Regions from separate parts of the Gordonia sp. PP30 genome, predicted to be linked through region 1. Evidence: riboswitches for the same ligand, from Rfam matches in the RefSeq annotation. Region 1 holds a riboswitch; the other holds the start of a gene.
The links. Region 1 has a riboswitch for cyclic di-AMP ahead of MYK68_RS12765 (C40 family peptidase). Riboswitches for the same ligand answer to the same signal wherever they lie in the genome.
Positions count from the first base shown of each region.

Region 1 (8,762 bases):
ACGTGGGTCAGCTCGTGCCGCAGCACCACGCCGATGCCGGCCACCGACAGCTGGCCGGCGGCGGGCGCGAGCACCACGCGCTGGCCGATCACCGTCTTGGCCCCGCCGTCGATCCGCGAGAAGACGGTCGCCGCGGCCGCCGCGTTGGTCTCCCCCGGCGCGGTGCGGGTGAACCCGGCGAACTGTTCGGGGGTGCCGGTGACCTGGATGACGGCCTTGCGCACCCACGCGTCACCCCAGAACGCGGTCACCGCGGCGACGGCCGGCGCGAGCTGGTCGCGCACCTTCGCCACGGTGCGGTCGGTACCCGGGTACGACAGGATCGACGACGTGCCGCCGGCCGTCGGGACGTCGTCGGCCAGGAGCCCGCCGAACGCCCACGGCACCAGTTCGGGCGGCCGCACCTCCTGCGTGGGGTCGACCGACTCGTCGGGGGCCAGCGAACCGTCGCCCAGCAGCTTCCAGTCGTCTCCGTAACGGGCGACGGCCAGTTCCTGCGGCACATCGATCACCGGCTCGTCGACGCCCGGCCGGGCCGCACCGCCGAGCGCGTAGCTCGCGGTGATCGGGGTGACCCACGTGTCGGAGGCGCCGGCGTCGTTCAGCCGTACGCCGAGTTCGCCGCCGATCAGCCGCTCCGGCCCGGCCGACGGGGCCAGCCGGTACTGCAGGGTCCGCAGCACCAGGTTGCTGCCCCGCGGCACCGGGGCGGCCGGGGCCGACGACGACGGCCGGTCCCCCGAGCGCGGCGACCGCCGCGGCACCGAGCGCTGCGGCGCCGGGCTCTGTGGCGCCGCCGCGGACGGGGTGGCCGTGGGCGCGACGGACGTGGCGGCGCGAGGCGCCGGGGCCGGCCGAAGGTCGTCCTGCGCACGGTGGAGCGACTGCCGGAACGCGGGAGTCGCCAGCGGGTCGATCAACGCATCGAGCCCGGCCCGATCGCCACTGGTGAGGGCCTTGGTGAGGGCGTCGAGCAGGGCGGTGACCCCGTCGGCCCGCTGCTGCTCGAAGGCGTTCGGCGGGGTGCTGAACAGCGGTGTCGTCGACGACGACGGCGCGGCCGCCTTCTCGCCGGAACCGCACGCGGTCACTCCCCCGGCGAGCAGGGCGAGGGCGGTGGCCGAGGCCACCGCCCGGGAGGCCCTGGAGGCTGGGGACAAGTCAGTACCGTCGCGCCGAGTTGTAGGGGCCGGCCTTGTCGATGGGCACCACGGCGACCGGGACACCGAACGTGGAGGCGTGGATCACGTAGCCGTCGCCGACGTACATGCCGACGTGGTGGGCGTCGCCGTAGTAGATGATCAGGTCACCCGGCTTGAGGTCGCCCCGGGCCACCGGGGTGCCGCCGCCCATCTGCGCTTCGCTGGTCCGCGGCAGGGTCTTGCCCGCCTGCTTGTAGGCCCACACCATCAGACCCGAGCAGTCGAACTGGTTCGGTCCGGTGGCACCCCAGACGTAGGGATCGCCGATGCGGCTGATCGCGGCCTGCACGGCGATCGCCTCGGGCGAGGTGCCCTTCGGGACCGCCCGCGGGTCGAAGTTGTACTTGGGGCCGCGCAGCGCGGCCAGTTGCTTGCCGGTCATCGACTGGTAGACCGCGCGGATGGTGACCGCTTCCAGCTGCAGATCGGACTGCTTGGCCTGCAGTTCGCCGCGCTTGCGCACCGCATCGGTCATCGCGGCCGAGGCCGTCGCCGACGTCTTCTGCGCGGCCGCCTTGGCGCTGGTCGCCCGGTCGACCGACTTCTTGACACTCGCGATGTCGCCGTCGACCTGCCGGGAGATCACCTCGAGGTCGGACATGTTGTCCAGGACGTTCTGCGGCGAGTCGCTGACCAGCAGGGCGTAGAGCCGGTTGGCGCGGACTCCGCGCGAACTCGCCCGGGCCAGCACGTCGACCGTGGCTCGCGCCTCGTCGAGGCGGCGGTCGGCCGCGTCCAGGTCCTTCTGCGCGGCGGCGGCGTCCTTGCGCGCGCCGGCGGCGATCTTGCGCTGCTTGTCGTACTCGGCCTGCGCCTTGTTCATCGACTCGGCCGACTTCTCGGCCTGGTCCGACAACTGGCGGTAGTGCGTGAGCAACTGGTCCGCCGAGCGCGCCGGCTCGGCCATCGCCAACTCGGGCGAGACCACCGCCAGCGTGGTCGCGACGCTCAGCGCCGCGACGATCGATACGCCGCGCCGGGTGGCACGGCGGAATTCACACGTACGCATCACTTCTGACATCCCTACCGATACTCGAATCGAGCCGCGCTCCCCGGAGGGGCCCACGGCTCGACTCGGTACTGCATGTTTGCGGCGTGTGCGCTCAGTAGCGGCGGATGCCGGTCAGCGCCCAGGCCTTGACCGGCGCGCGCTTCACCGGCACACCCTCGGTCGAGGCGTGGATGAACTGGCCGTGGCCAGCGTAGATGCCGGCGTGGCCGCCGCCGTTGAAGATCAGCACGTCGCCGGGCTTGGCGTCGGCGAGCGAAGACACTCGCTGGCCGCCGCCGAGCTGGCCGTAGCTGTCACGCGGGATGGTCTTACCGGCCTGCTTGTACGACCAGTAGACGAGGCCGGAGCAGTCGAAGGCGTTCGGGCCGGCGGCGCCGTACACGTAGGGCGAGCCGATCTTGGACTCGGCGGCGCGCAGCGCCTTCTGGGCACGCACCGGCTGGCTGTTGAGCAGACCCCCGCCGTTGTTGCCGTTCTGCTGGAACTGCGGCGGCACCTGGTTGTCGTTGATGCCGGGGACCTCGAAGGTCCCGACACCCGGCACGTTCACCGGGGCGGCGTCGGCCGGACCGGCCGCGAGCGCGAGGGCACCGACGGCGATCGAACCGGTGACCACGGCGGTCTTGGCCACCTTGGCGGCGACGCGGGGCTGTTCCAAACGGTGTTTGGCCACGGAAAGTATCTCCTTGTTGTTTCTCCCTGACCGCCGACCGGGTTAGCTGTCGGGTTCGGGCCGGAAGAGATGGCCCTACGCGGTTGCCCGCGATTCACCCCGATCCCTCGGCGCACCCGGCTCTCGCCGCGCGTCCGATGAGGAAGTGGTGGTTCCCCGGTACGCGGCCCTTGGTGGGGGCCGCGATTAGGCGGTGACCTCGGAGCGGAAATCCCCTGGCGGGAACCCCCGCCCTGGAAGGTCTCAGAAAGATTACGAAACTCGCGGGTCCGATGTCCACCGAACGCGCGAGGCGGTCGGGACCGCCTACCGGATCAGACCGCCCGGAGACGGCCGTGCGAACGCTCGGTGAATCCCGTTTGACGTGCTGCGATGTCACTTCTGGCGGCCCGTGCGGCCGCCCGCGAAATCAGCGCTGTGTCAACGAACACATCGATGGCATCGAGGAGGTCGTCATCGGTCTCCGCCCACTGGCTTTCGGGACCGAAGTCCCTGGTGGCAGGGGAAAAGAGCACCTGCATCAGACATCCGTCACAGGCCCGCTGCCGGGCCGGGCACGTCGCGCAGTCGATTTTCATTGTGATCTACCTCTCATTCGTAGCGTTGAGCGTGGTGACCGCCGTTTTCCGGCGGACCACGGCGCTCCGGCGGCACGGGAACACTCGACTCGAGGTGGAGACTAGGACGACCCTCCGACACCGGGGCCGTGGACCGCCGCGGCGGAACGGATTGTCGGAGGTGCCGCCTACCTTCCCGGGTATGGCTGATCACCGACCCGAACAGCAGCTGAGCTTCGCCGATCTCCCCGACGACGAGGAGTTCGCCACCGCCGCGCTGTACGACACCACCCTGGTGATCGTCGATCTGGAGACCACCGGCGGCAGCGCCGACCGGGATGCGATCACCGAGATCGGCGCGGTGAAGATCCGCGGCGGCGAGGTGCTCGGCGAGTTCGCCACCCTGGTCGACCCGGGTCGGGAGATTCCGCCGCAGATCGTCTCGCTGACCGGCATCACCACGGCGATGGTGCACGACGCCCCCACCATCGACGAGGTGCTGCCGGCGTTCTTCGAGTTCGCCCGCGGCGCGATCCTGGTGGCCCACAACGCCCGGTTCGACACCGGCTTCCTCAAACGCGCCGCCGCCCGCCGTCATCTGCCCTGGCCGTTCCCGGCGACGCTGTGCACCGTGGTGATGGCGCGGCGGATCCTCTCCCGGCAAGAAGCACCCACGGTCAAGCTGAGTGCGCTCGCCGAGCTCTTCGACGTCTCCGTGACGCCCACCCACCGGGCGCTCGACGACGCCCGCGCCACCGTCGAGGTGTTCCACTGTCTTCTCGAGCGCGTCGGGAATCAGGGTGTCCGCACCTATCGCGACCTGACCCGCTATCTGCCGCGCACCACGCCCGCGGTGCGCGCCAAGCGCACGCTCGCCGCCGGACTGCCGCATCGGCCGGGCGTGTACCTCTTTCGCGGTCCCGGTGACGAGGTCCTCTACATCGGGACGGCCGTCGATCTGCACCGGCGCGTCTCCCAGTACTTCACCGGCGCCGATCCGCGCGCCCGGATGGCCGAGATGGTGGCCCTCGCCCGCCGGGTGGAGCACGTGGAGTGCGCGCACGCCCTCGAAGCCGGCGTGCGCGAACTGACCCTGCTGGCGGTGCACAAGCCCGCGTACAACCGGCGCTCCCGCAATCCGCGACAGGGCTGGTGGGTCGTGCTCACCGCCGAACGCTTCCCACGCCTGCGGGTGACCCGTACTCCCGGCGAGCTCTGTCTCGGCCCGTTCGGCGGCCGCGCGGCCGCCGCGGACGTCGCCGATGTGATCGCCGGTGCCGCCGGCCTGCGCACCTGCACGACGTCCCTGACGACCGCCGACCACCATTTCTGCCCGGGGACCGCCGCGGCCGCGGCGATGCCCGACCCGCTCGTCGCGGCGCTGCCGGGGGCGTGTCGTGCCGCGAGCGACCGTCCGCAGACCCTGCCCGACTATCTGCCCCGCGTCCGGGCCGCCGCCGATCTGATCGAGGGCCGATCCGACGCGCTGCTCGACCAGCTCGCCGGGCGCCTGGCCCGGCTCGCCGAACTGCGTCGCTTCGAGTCGGCCGCCCGCGCCCGCGACCGGCTCGCCGCGACCATCGAGGCCCTCGCCCGCTGCCAGCGCCTCTCCGCGCTCGCTCGGCTCGACGAACTGGTTCTCGCCCGGCCGGCCTCCGCGCCGGCCGGCGGCTGGGACTTCGCGGTGATCCGCTACGGCCGGCTCGCCGGCGCGGGCTGCGCGGCGCGCGGTGTGGCGCCGATGCCGGTCGTCGAACTCCTCGTCGCCGGGGCGCAGTCGATCCGGCCGCCGGGTCCCGGCGACGGTCCACTGTCCGGGGCGCCGCCCGAGGAGGTGGCGCTGCTCTGGCGGTGGATCGCCGAGCCGGGCACCCGGGTGGTCTCGGTGACCGGCGACCTGTCGCTCCCGATCGGTTCGGCGCAGCGCCGTCTCGACTTCTCCGACGTCGCCCGCCGCGCCCGGGAACACCAGGCTCCACCGGCCGCCGGCTCGTTTAGGCTCGGGGCATGATCACCGCCATCGTCCTCATCGGAGCCGACATCCACCAGATCCCGGAGACCGCGCAGGCCGTCGCCGACATCCCGGGGGTCACCGAGGTGTACTCGTGCGCCGGGGACGTCGATCTGATCGCCAAGGTGCGTGTCCGCAGCCACGACGACATCGCCGATGTCGTCACCGGCCGGATCAACCGGCTCCCCGGAGTGCGCCACAGCGCCACCCACATCGCTTTCCGCAGCTACTCGAGCTCGGAGGTGGAGGGCGGCTTCTCCATCGGAGAGGAATAAGGAGAGGAGAGCTACCCGGCCAGCGCGGTACTGAGCTCGGCCCAGCGCGCCAGCCGGTCGGCCGCCGCCCCGGAGTCGAGCACCTCGTCGATCCGGGCGAGGGCTTCGCGCACGGCCGCGGTCAGCTCGCCCTCGCCGAACAGCCGCTCCTGCTCGAAGGCGACCAGCGTGGCCGCGGCGTTCAGCGACACCGCGTCACGCACCGGTCCGCGTGCCCCGGCGAACAGATCCCGGGCGATCCCCGCGTTCACCTGAGCGTCGCCGCCCTGCAGTGCCGACAGCTCCACCAGCTCCAGGCCGAGGTCGCGGGGATCGAGCGTGTGCCGGGCCACCTCGCCGCCGACCACCTGCCACACCGTCGACGTGGTGGTCGTGGTCAGCTCGTCGAGGCCGTCGTCACCGCGCACCACCAGCACCCGGTTGCCGCGCTCGGCGAAGGTCTGCGCCAGCGCGGGAGCCAGATCGGTGAACGCGCAGCCGATCAGCCCGGCCTCCGGCGAGGCCGGATTGGTCAGCGGGCCGAGGACGTTGAACACCGTCGGGATGCCGATCTCCTTGCGCGGCGGGCCGGCGAACCGGAACGCCGGGTGAAAGACCGGGGCGAAGCAGAAGCCGATCCCCACCTCGTGCAGACAGCGCTGCACCGCTTCGGGGCCGAGGGAGATCGCGACGCCGAGCGCTTCCAGCACATCGGCGCCGCCGCTCTTGGACGACGCCGCGCGGTTGCCGTGCTTCACCACCGGCACCCCCGCCGCGGCGACCACGACCGAGGTCATCGTCGAGATGTTCACCGTGTGCGAGCGGTCGCCGCCGGTGCCGACGATGTCGACCGCCGGCCCGCCCGGGTCCACCCGATTGGCCATCTCGAGCATGGTGGCGGCGAGGCCGCGCAGTTCCGACGGGGCGGCGCCCTTCATCTTCACGCCCACCCCGAACGCCGCGATCTGTGCTCCGGTCGCCGCGTCCGACATGATCTCGCGCATCGCCCAGCCGGCTTCGCCCACCGTCAGGTCGTGGCCGTCGGTCACCTTGCCGAGGATCTGCGGCCAGGTGAGCGACTCCGGCGACGGCGCGGACGGGGACAGCGGAGCGAAGGTGTTCACCCCGACAGGATAAACAGTGTTCATCGCCCCGGATCCGCGACGTCGAGCACCGCCCACCCGCCGACCGTGCCGCCCACCCGCGCCGCGATGGAACTCAGCAGCGACCGCTCCTGCGAGACCCGCCGGGCGTCGATCGGCTGGACGCGGGCCAGCGCCACCGCGACCAGCCCGGCCGGCGCCGGCGGATCGGAGGCGAGGGCGGGTGCCGGCACGTAATCCTCCGACGCGCACCGTTCGATGACGCCGGGCACCTGCGCCGCGGGCAGAAAGACCAGCAGCCGCAACAGACGTTCCGCGGGATCGATCAGTCCCGCCGCGGCCAGCACCGTCGAGGACGCCGCGGTCTCGTCATGCGATTCCGCGATCACCACCGCCCGCGTCAGCTCTTCGGACACATCCCGGGGCGCGTCCGCGCGCCGCATGAACCACCTGCGCATGTCCGTCTCCTCACCCTTGCCGTGTTCTTCAGGACTCTCTCAGCCCCGCCGGGCACGATAGCTGGTGGCGCCCGCACCCGATCTTCGCCCCGAAGACCCCGCCGGACACGCCCGGCGGCCCCGACCGCACCGCCCGCGACCTGCGATGGGACAACTATTTTCGGCGAATTTGGGACCCGGGTGGGCATCTCTTACTACGACCCGTCATACTTCTCATGTGACTAGCGCCGTGGGTACCCAAGGAACCTCTATCACCTCGCGTGTGCATTCGCTGAACCGTCCGAACATGGTCAGCGTCGGCACCATCGTGTGGTTGTCGAGCGAGTTGATGTTCTTCGCCGGACTCTTCGCGATGTATCTCGTCGCGCGAGCCAATGCCAGAGCGGACTGGCCGCAGCCTCCGGCCCACCTGAACCTGGCGCTCGCGATCCCGGTCACCATCGTCCTGGTCGCGAGTTCGGTCACCTGCCAGCTCGGCGTGTTCGCCGCGGAGCGCGGCGACGTCTTCGGCCTGCGCCGCTGGTACACGCTCACCTTCCTGATGGGCGCGTTCTTCATCGCCGGCCAGTCGTACGAGTACTACACCCTGATCAACGAGGGCGTCACCCTCTCGTCGTCGGCCTTCGGCTCGGTCTTCTTCATGGCGACCGGCTTCCACGGACTGCACGTGATCGGCGGTCTCGTCGCCTTCATTTTGCTGCTGGTCCGCACCCGTCTGTCGAAGTTCACTCCGGCACAGGCCACCGCGGCGATCGTCGTGTCGTATTACTGGCACTTCGTCGACGTGGTCTGGATCGTCCTGTTCGTCCTCATCTACTTCGTGCAGTAGCCCGCGCACACCGAAGTAGCAGTCCAATCGCTTAGTAGAGAGTCACCGATGAGATCATCTCCACCGAGTTCGTCCGAGCCGATCGGCGACGACCGGACCGAGAGCGCGACCGCCGGAACCGCGAAGACCGATGCGCGTCGCGCCAAGTCGCGCCGCAAGCTCCGTCGTCGCGCAGGCGCCACCGCCTTTCTGCTGTTCGGCCTGATCGCGACCGGCCTGCTGGCCGGTCTCCTCACGCCCAAGCCGCAGGTCGCCACGGCCGACAGCAACAACGCCGTGCTGGTCGAGCAGGGCAAGCAGCTGTACGAGACCTCGTGCGTGACGTGTCACGGCAAGAACCTCGAGGGCGTGCCGGATCGCGGTCCGTCGCTCCTCGGTGTCGGCGACGCCGCCGTCTACTTCCAGGTCTCGACCGGCCGCATGCCCGCCGCCCGCGGCGAGGCGCAGGTCGCCCGCAAGACCGAGAAGTTCACGCAGGCGCAGATCGATCAGCTCGGCGCCTACATCCAGGCGATGGGCGGCGGCCCGAGCGTGCTCTACGAGTACAAGGACGGCAAGCCGGTCACCGACCCCAAGACCGGGCTGCCGAAGCTCGCGATGGAGTCGATCAGCCAGAACCGCGACCTGGGCCGCGGCTCGGAGCTGTTCCGCCTCAACTGCGCG
Region 1 is NZ_CP095864.1:2,760,542-2,769,303, forward strand. Features, by position in the region: gene MYK68_RS12755 (peptidase MA family metallohydrolase) at 1-1,160, opposite strand, end outside; gene MYK68_RS12760 (C40 family peptidase) at 1,162-2,211, opposite strand; gene MYK68_RS12765 (C40 family peptidase) at 2,306-2,887, opposite strand; cyclic di-AMP (ydaO/yuaA leader) riboswitch at 2,905-3,090, opposite strand; gene MYK68_RS12770 (hypothetical protein) at 3,202-3,408, opposite strand; gene MYK68_RS12775 (DEDD exonuclease domain-containing protein) at 3,647-5,455, shown strand; gene MYK68_RS12780 (Lrp/AsnC family transcriptional regulator) at 5,452-5,730, shown strand; gene trpD (anthranilate phosphoribosyltransferase) at 5,742-6,857, opposite strand; gene MYK68_RS12790 (hypothetical protein) at 6,854-7,270, opposite strand; gene ctaE (aa3-type cytochrome oxidase subunit III) at 7,488-8,099, shown strand; gene qcrC (cytochrome bc1 complex diheme cytochrome c subunit) at 8,148-8,762, shown strand, end outside.

Region 2 (8,762 bases), 1.9 Mb from region 1:
CGGCGGTGTCCGGCTACCGTCGTGTCGCCGGAGACCGCGCCGTGCGCCGGAAGCTCTGGGCCAAGGCCGAGGAGCTGACCGGCGTCACCTTCGACGTCTGATCGGCCGTCCCGTCGGTTACAGCACGCCTGGCGGACGGAACTGGATACTCATCCGCGGCCCGGCGCCGGTCGCCTTCGGGACCGCGTGGTCCCAGGTGCGCTGACAGCTGCCGCCCATCACCAGCAGATCGCCGCTGCCGAGGGTGAAGCGCAACGACGCCCCGCCGCCGCGAGGCCGTAGCAGCAGGGCGCGCGGTGCGCCGAGCGAGACGATCGCCACGAGGGTGTCGTGGTGGGCGCCGCGGCCGATGCGGTCGCCGTGCCAGGCGACGCTGTCCCGCCCGTCGCGGTAGAGGCAGAGCCCGGCGCTCGCGAAGCCCTCCGGCAGGTCGCGTGCGTAGTGGGCGCTCAGGTCGGCGCGCAGCGTGTTCAGCAGTGGATCGGGGAGTGTCCGTCCGGCCGGATAGTGGGCGGTGAGACGCGGGACGTCGAGCGTCGCGTCGTACATGCGGCGCCGCTCCGCCCGCCACGGGACCGTCTGGACGAGCCTGTCGAACAGCGGCGCCGCCCCGGTCAGCCACCCCGGCCGCAGGTCCACCCAGGCGCCGTCGCTGAGCTCGCGGCGGCGGATACCGGTCGCGAGGGCACGGACCACCGGCCCGGCTGTATTCGCGGGCGCGTCGAACAGCGAATCCTGAATCCCGGCGCCGGTCATGTCGCCAGCGTACGCCGAATAGAACGTATGTGCGATGCGTGTCTCGTCGACCGTGTCGGAGCGGCTACAGGGAGCGGAGGCGGCGGGCGGCTTCGGCGATCACTTCGGGGCGTTTGGAGAAGGCGAAGCGGACGAGGTGGTCCCAGTGGGGGTGATCGGTGAAGGCGCTCACCGGGACCGCGGCGACGCCGATCTGGGCAGGCAGTGCACGACACATCGCCGCGCCGTCGTGGTAGCCGAGCGGCCGGGGATCGGCCAGCACGAAGTACGTGCCGTCGGTGTGGTGGACGCCGAAACCGGCATCGGCCAGGGCCGCCGACAGCGCGACCTGGGCTTGCTCCAGGTCGCCGGCCATCGACCGCACCCACGCCGCCTCCGTCCGCAGGGCGAGGGCGACGGCGGGCTGGAACGGCCCGCTGCCGACGTAGCTCAGATACTGTTTGGCCCCGCGTGCGGCGGCCACCAGCTCCGGCGGGCCGCAGACCCAGCCGACCTTCCAGCCGGTCACGTTGAACGTCTTCGCGGCGCTGGAGATCCGCAGGGTGCGCTCGCGCATGCCGTCGAACGTCGCCAGCGGGCGATGAGTCAGCCCGCCGAACAGCAGGTGCTCGTACACCTCGTCGGCGATGGCCACCACGTCGTGCTCCACGCAGAGCCGCGCGATCTCGGCGAGTTCGTCGTCGGTCAGCGCGGTGCCCGTCGGATTGTGCGGGGTGTTGACCAGGATCGCGGCGGTGTCCGGGCCGAACGCGGCGCGCAGCGCGTCGAGATCGAGCCGGAAGCCGGCGCCGCCGTCGGGGCGGGTGTCGGGGACCAGTGGCACGGTGCGCCGCACCGCCCCGGCGAGGGCGACGGTGGCCGCGTACGAGTCGTAGTACGGCTCGATCATGATCACCTCGCGGCCCGGTTCCACCAGGCCGAGCACGCTTCCGGCGATGGCCTCGGTGGCGCCGACGGTCACCAGCACCTCGGTGTCCGGGTCGTACGACAGGCCGTAGTCGCGACTCTGCTGCTCGCTGATCGCCTGCCGCAGCACGGGCACGCCGATCCCCGGCGGGTACTGGTTGTGCCCGTCGGCGATCGCGGCTCGCGCGGCGTCGAGCATGGCCGCGGGCCCGTCGGTGTCCGGGAAGCCCTGCCCGAGGTTGATCGCGTCGTGCGCGACCGCCAGCGCCGACATCTCGGCGAAAATGGTTTCGGCGAACGGCCGCAGCCGCCGCACCAGGTGCGCGGTCACCTCACTCCACCATCGGCAGGTCGGCGGCGTCGATGATCCGGTACGCGTAGCCCTGCTCGGCCAGGAACCGCTGCCGGTGCGCGGCGTAGTCGGCGTCCAGGCTGTCCCGGGAGACGACGGAATAGAAGTGCGCCTGCCCGCCGCCGGCCTTCGGGCGCAGCAGGCGGCCGAGGCGCTGCGCCTCCTCCTGCCGGGAGCCGAAGGTGCCCGACACCTGCACGGCGACGGAGGCCTCCGGCAGGTCGATGGAGAAATTCGCGACCTTGGAGACCACGAGCGTGGTGATCTCGCCGCGCCGGAACGCGTCGAACAGCTTCTCCCGCTCGGCGTTGCGGGTGGAGCCCTGGATCACCGGCGCGTCCAGTTCCCGGCCCAGTTCTTCGAGCTGGTCGATGTAGGCGCCGATCACCAGGGTCTGCGCGCCGCGGTGCTGGGCGAGGATCGACCGCACCACCCGCAGCTTGGAATGGGCCGTCGAGCACAGCTTGTACTTCGTGTCGGCCTCGGCGACGGCGTACTGGAGCCGCTCGTCGTCGGACATGGTGACGCGCACCTCGATGCACTCGGCGGGTGCGATCCAGCCCTGTGCCTCGATGTCCTTCCAGGGCGCGTCGTACCGCTTGGGGCCGATCAGACTGAACACGTCGCCCTCGCGGCCGTCCTCGCGGACCAGTGTCGCGGTCAGGCCGAGGCGGCGGCGCGACTGCAGGTCGGCGGTCATCCGGAAGACCGGCGCGGGCAGCAGGTGCACCTCGTCGTAGATGATGAGGCCCCAGTCGCGCGAGTCGAACAGGTCGAGATTGCGGTACTCGCCCTTCGACTTCCGGGTCATCACCTGATAGGTCGCGATGGTGACCGGCCGGATCTCCTTGCGCTCGCCGGAGTACTCGCCGATCTCCTCTTCGGTGAGCGAGGTGCGGGCGATCAGCTCGCGCTTCCACTGCCGGCCGGCGACGGTGTTGGTCACCAGGATCAGCGTGGTCGCCCCGGCCTTGGCCATCGCCGCCGCGCCGACCATCGTCTTGCCCGCACCGCACGGCAGCACGACGACGCCGGAGCCGCCCGCCCAGAACGAATCCGCCGCGAACTGCTGGTAGTCGCGCAGCTCCCAGTCGTCCTGTTCCAGTTCGATGGGGTGCGCCTCGCCGTCCACATAGCCCGCGAGGTCCTCGGCCGGCCAGCCGATCTTCAGCAGTGCCTGCTTCAGCCGTCCCCGCTCGGACGGATGCACGACGACGGTGTCCTCGTCGATCCGTGCGCCGAGCATCGGCGCGATCTTCTTGTTGCGCAGCACTTCTTCGAGGACGGCGCGGTCGAGCGAGACCAGGCTCAGGCCGTGCGCCGGATTCTTGGTCAGTTGCAGCCGGCCGAAGCGGCCCATGGTGTCGACGATGTCGACCAGCAGCGGTTGCGGCACCGGATAGCGCGAGAAGGTGACCAGGGCGTCGACCACCTGCTCGGCGTCGTGCCCGGCGGCCCGCGCGTTCCACAACGCCAGCGGTGTCACCCGGTAGGTGTGGACGTGCTCGGGGGCGCGTTCGAGTTCGGCGAAGGGGGCGATCGCCGCACGCGCGGCACCGGCCTGCGGGTGATCGATCTCCAGCAGCACGGTCTTGTCCGATTGGACGATCAGGGGTCCGTCAGTCACGCGTTCTATTGTCCTACAGCAGCTCGAGGGTGGTGATCCGGTGGAGTGAGTACCGGGCGTCGTCGTCGGTGTCGGTGCTGCCGATCAGCTGCCCGGCGGCCAGTGACCGCGGCCGGACGACGTGTTTGCTGGCCGCGCCGTGCGCGTCGACGTAGCCGACGCGCACCTGCTTGCCGGTGCGCAGGGCCAGCTGGACCAGCGCGGAGGCGCTCTCGCCGCCGCCGGTCACCCGCACCGAGCCGGCCGCGGGCTCGTCGGCTCGGTCGGCGACCCGCAGCCGGTCGACCACGCTCGCCGCCTGGCCGGGGGAGATCCGGGCACGACGCTGCGGCGCCCGGGCGCCCCGGGTGCGTGCCGGGACACGGCTGCCGCGGGCGCGCAGATCGATCAGGGCGCCGGACGAGTCCTCGCCGGCCGGAGCGAATCCGCCGCGCCGGAGGGCGTCGATCACGTCGCGGACCGGTGCGGGGGAGACGGCCACGGTCGCCGCCAGCGCGCGCAACGAGACCTCGGCGGCGGCCTCGCTGCGCAGGACGCCGGCCAGCAGCGCGGGATCCTCGCAGCGCACGAACGACGACGCCACGCCCACCCGCAGACTCCCGTGCCGCTGGGCGACGTCGTCGACGAGGTAGGTCAGCGACTGCGGGACCGGCGTCCGGGAACGACTCGCCAGCAGCGCGTTGATCTCCGATCCGGAACGGCCGGAGTCGAGGGCGCGGCGCAGGCTGTCTTCGCTGATCCGGTACACCGACGCGGCGCCGCCGGACTCCAGATCGGCGATCGCCTGCACGTGCTCGGCCAGTTCCGGAGTCATCGGGCCGGGCACCATCAGGGTGAGGTCGGCCTGCACCAGGAAGTGGTCGACGGGCGACGGCAGCGCGCGGTCCATCGCGGCCAGCGTCGCCGCGGCGGTGTCCTCGTCGTCCGGGCCGGCCCCGGTCAGCAGTGCCCGTCCGGGTGCGGTGAGGCAGCCGTGGGCCACCAGGCCGAGCTCGGTGGCCTCGCGCAGCGTCTCGCCGACGAAGCGCCGTGTCCAGCGGCGCACTTGCCGCGGATGCCGCCAGACGAGTGCGGCGATGAGGTCGTCGAGTTCGACCGGGGCGGCCGCTTCGGCGGACACCAGCGGTTCGAGGACCTGGTGCCGGGTGAGCGGGGCGGCGGCGTCGAACAAGCCGGAACTCAGCGCGGCGAGCGTGTTGCCGTCGCGATCGGTGTCCCCGATCTGCCACGGCCGCCGCGGCAGCTCCAGCCAGGCGGTCGCCAGCGTGTACCAGCGCCGCTCGGGACCGGTGTGTTCCCAGGCATCGACGGCGGTGGTGGGCGCGAACGACTCCTCGCCGTTCCAGTCGGCGGGTTCGGGTTCGGGGAAGCCGGAATCGAGCAGCCGGGCACCGGCCAGCAGCTCCACCAGGAGTCCGACGCGGGCCACCGGCAGACCGGTGGCCTTGGCCAGGCGGCGCAGTTCGCGGATACCGACGCCGCCCGAGCGCAGTTCGGCGGCCGGGGCACGGCCGAGGACGTCGAGCAGGTCGCCCGCGTGCCGGAGCAGTTCGAGCGCCTCACCGGCGCCGGCGGCATCGATCTGGTCGGCGGTGAACCGGCCGGTGCCGCTGGTCAGGGCCGGCGCTTCGAGGACGGCCGTGCGCAGCGGCGGCTCGCCCTTCAGCAGCTGTCCGGCCATCGGCACCAGCTCGACGGTCTGCTCGTCGATCCGGGCCAGCAGGCCGCACGCGATCAGCCGGGGCACGGGCGCGCTCGGATCGGCGTCGGGGGCCGCGTCCCGGCTGCGGCCGAGCGGCGGCCCGGCGGCCAGCGTGGTGAGCAGTTCGCGGGGACGGTCGTCGAGACCGTCGAGCAGGGCGCGGATCTCGTCGGGGGTCGCGGTGGCGAGCGGGCCGATCAGGTGGTGCCCGCGCCACGGGAGCGCCGAACTCAGGTGGATGCCGGCGACCCACGCGGGTTTGCGCGCGGTGCCGGTCCCCGAGTCCCAGATCAGGCCGCGGGCGGCCAGGTCCGCGAGCCGGGCGTCGACCTCGGCGCGCTTGAGGCGACGGCCCAGGCGGGCGACGATCTCGTCGCGGCCGACCGGTCCGAGCAGGTCGTGCTGGACGCCGGGGCCGGCGGCGTCGAGAAACGCCTCCAGGACGGCGATCCCGGCCAGATCCAGGCCGTCGCCGGCCAGCGCGATCGACGCGGCGGACAGGGCGCGCTGGGCGAGCACCGCCGTGCCGCGCGGCGGCGGTGAGGCCAGATCCGGACGGCGGAGCAGCAGCGCGCTCAACTCGTCGTCGGAGCGTCCGGCCAGCGTCTCGGCCAGGCCGCGCTGGGGTCGGTCCGTGGTCATCGGATCCATGCTACCGACCGCGTGCGGAGGGGACTTGGGTCCCGGCTTTGCCGGTGGGTGCCGCGTGCCCGGCACCGCCATGGCAGAATGAGCGTCGTGGCTAAGAAGAATTCCTACGTCGACAACGGCTGGCCTGAGATCTCGGAAGAGGATCACGCCGTGACCGAGTTCACCGCTCACCTCGCCGGCGCACTGTCGCCGTTCGGCAACGAGACCCCGTTCCCGGTGCCCGCGAGCGAGCTCTCGTTCATTCAGCCGAAGACCGTCGTCAACCGCTGACGCGCAGCGTCCGAAACCCCGTACCGGCTCGGTGCGGGGTTTTTCGTCTGTTCTCCTACGCGTGACCGTCCGCCGGTCGGCGGATGCGAGGAAGCCCGCACCGAATCGGTGCGGGCTTCCTCGTCGTTCGGGGGTGTCGGTCAGAGACCGAGCGCCTTCTTGTTCTGATTGAACAGGTCCAGCTGGCCCTTGTCGAGCTTGTAGCCCGAGTTCTGCAGGGCCTGAGCGGCGCTGGCGAGCTCCGGGTTCTTCTTGGCCTGCGCGATGGCCTCGTCGGTGTTCGCCGCGTCGGCGGAGGAGCCGTTCGACGAGCCGTTGCCGGACGGGCCGACCTTCGGCAGCTTCGGGGTGGCCGGAGCGGTGCGCGGGGTGGCGCCGGAGAGCCCGGTGCCGCAGACCGGCCAGGCGCCCTTGCCCTGGCTGGCGAGCACGCGCTCACCGACGGCGATCTGCTGCTCGCGGCTGGCCTGGTCGGCCGACGGAGCGTACTGGGTGCCACCGTGGGCGGCCCAGGTGCTCGGGGCGAACTGCAGGCCGCCCTGGTACCCGTTGCCGGTGTTGATGTGCCAGTTGCCGCCCGACTCACACTGAGCGACGGCGTCCCACTCGGAGTCGGTCGCAGCGGCGGCGTGGCCGCCGCCGAACAGGGCCGCGCCGCCGCCGAGGACGGCGGAGGTCAGGGCCACCTTGGCGATGGTCTTGGTGGTGCTGGACGACGGCTTCGCGTGACGTGCCATAGGTCTCTGGTATTCCTCTCTCCACGCGCCTGCGAAGTCAGCTGTCGGGTTCGAGCGAGAGGTGCTCGGTCCCGGTCCGGCGAGCCGGTCCGGGGACTTAACCCCAAGGCGAGCCATCCTGCGATGGCCTGCCGTTATCCGGTGGGATGGTGGGTCCCCCGCCCTCGTTCCTGAACTGTGTCGTTCGGTACTCCCGGCGGCGGAACGAGGTTGGGCGCGACCGTCGGGATATTGGGTTGTCGGTGCCGGTGAGGGCGACCGGAATGAAGACTACGTAATCGGAATGGGGGAAGTCACCCCGTCCGGAAACCCCGGATTTCCGGGGTGTTCCCGGGTCTTTCGGCCCGTTCGGGCATCCGCGCAGGTAATCGCACTGACGGCCGTCCCGTGTCTCGTTCGTTATCGCCCCGTTATGTGACTAAGGTCACAGCCAGATTGAGACCTGGAACACGCGCGACTATCCGCCGGACTCGCGGCGCGCCTCCAGCGCGCGGAAGGTGCTCGCGTGGAAGACGAGCGGCTCGGCTCCCGGGTCGCTGCACAGCGAGGTGATCCGGAGCAGCACGACGGTATGGTCGCCCGCCTCGTACTCGCCGGCGAGCGTGCACAGCAGATGGGCGACGGCCCCGGGCAGGAACAGGGCGCCGCCGCCGGCGGTGAGCGGCTCGACGCCGTCGAACCGGTGCGCAGGCGGACCGGCGAGCTGACGGCAGAGATCGCCCTGATCGGCGGCGAACACGCTCACTCCGAGTTCCGGTGCGGTGCGCAGCAACGGCCAGGTGGCCGATTCGCGGCGCACGCACACCGACACCAGCGGCGGATCGAGGGACACCGTGGTGAACGCGCTGGCCGCCATGCCGATCGGGCCGTCACCGGCCGGGGCGTCGGCGGGATCGACGTCGGCGGGGCCGCCCCGGCGGCAGACCGCGACCACGCCGGACGGGAAGCAGCTGTAGGCCCGTTTGAGGGCGCTCGAGTCGTCGGCGCTGTCCAGCACGATCGCGGTGTCGGTCATCGGCGGCGACGTCCCTGCAGCAGCGCGAAGACGACGGCCAGCAGCAATCCGAGTGGAGCGAGCAACGCGAGCAGGTAGGTGACCACCACGACCGCCTCGTTGGAGTCGCGGACGGCCGGCACCAGCAGCAGCAGGCTGGCGATCGCGCCGATCACCACCATGATCACGGCCGCCGGGAGCAGCGGGGACGACTTCTGGGTCTCCATGGCCCCCACCGTAGTCCTGGGCGTACGATCAGGCGAAGTGCGCCTCTTGCCCTTTCCGCGGATGTCCGACGGGCCGGGCAGGGCGCTTTCGTATGAGCAGTCACGAGCAGTTTGAGGGTGAGCGCAGTGCCGACCGGCCGGGTGAAGTGGTACGACTCCGAGAAGGGGTTCGGATTCCTGTCGCAGGAAGACGGGGAGGACGTCTACGTGCGTGCCTCCGCGCTGTCCGACGGGGCCGAGGGCCTGAAAGCCGGTCAGCGCGTCGAGTTCGACATGGCGGCCGGGCGACGGGGCCCGCAGGCGCTGCGCGTCACCGTGCTGGAGGCCGCGCCGAGTGTCGCCCGGAACGTGCGGGAGACCCAGCAGGCCGCGACCAAGCGGCACACCCCGGATGAGCTGCACGGCCTGATCGCCGATCTGATCACCCTGCTCGAGGGCAAGGTGCAGCCGGATCTGCGCAACGGCCGCTACCCGGACCGCAAGACGGCCCGGCGCATCTCGGAGGTCGTGCGCGCGGTGACCCGCGAACTCGACCGCTGA
Region 2 is NZ_CP095864.1:840,304-849,065, forward strand. Features, by position in the region: gene MYK68_RS03830 (oxidoreductase) at 1-101, shown strand, start outside; gene MYK68_RS03835 (alpha-ketoglutarate-dependent dioxygenase AlkB) at 118-756, opposite strand; gene MYK68_RS03840 (pyridoxal phosphate-dependent aminotransferase) at 821-1,936, opposite strand; gene MYK68_RS03845 (DNA repair helicase XPB) at 1,995-3,641, opposite strand; gene MYK68_RS03850 (helicase-associated domain-containing protein) at 3,655-5,985, opposite strand; gene MYK68_RS03855 (hypothetical protein) at 6,073-6,264, shown strand; gene MYK68_RS03860 (transglycosylase family protein) at 6,405-7,001, opposite strand; cyclic di-AMP (ydaO/yuaA leader) riboswitch at 7,012-7,194, opposite strand; gene MYK68_RS03865 (flavin reductase family protein) at 7,459-8,016, opposite strand; gene MYK68_RS03870 (hypothetical protein) at 8,013-8,222, opposite strand; gene MYK68_RS20745 (cold-shock protein) at 8,349-8,762, shown strand.
Region 2: it holds a riboswitch for cyclic di-AMP, as region 1 does, so the genes downstream of both, MYK68_RS03860 (transglycosylase family protein) here and MYK68_RS12765 (C40 family peptidase) in region 1, are expected to answer to the same signal.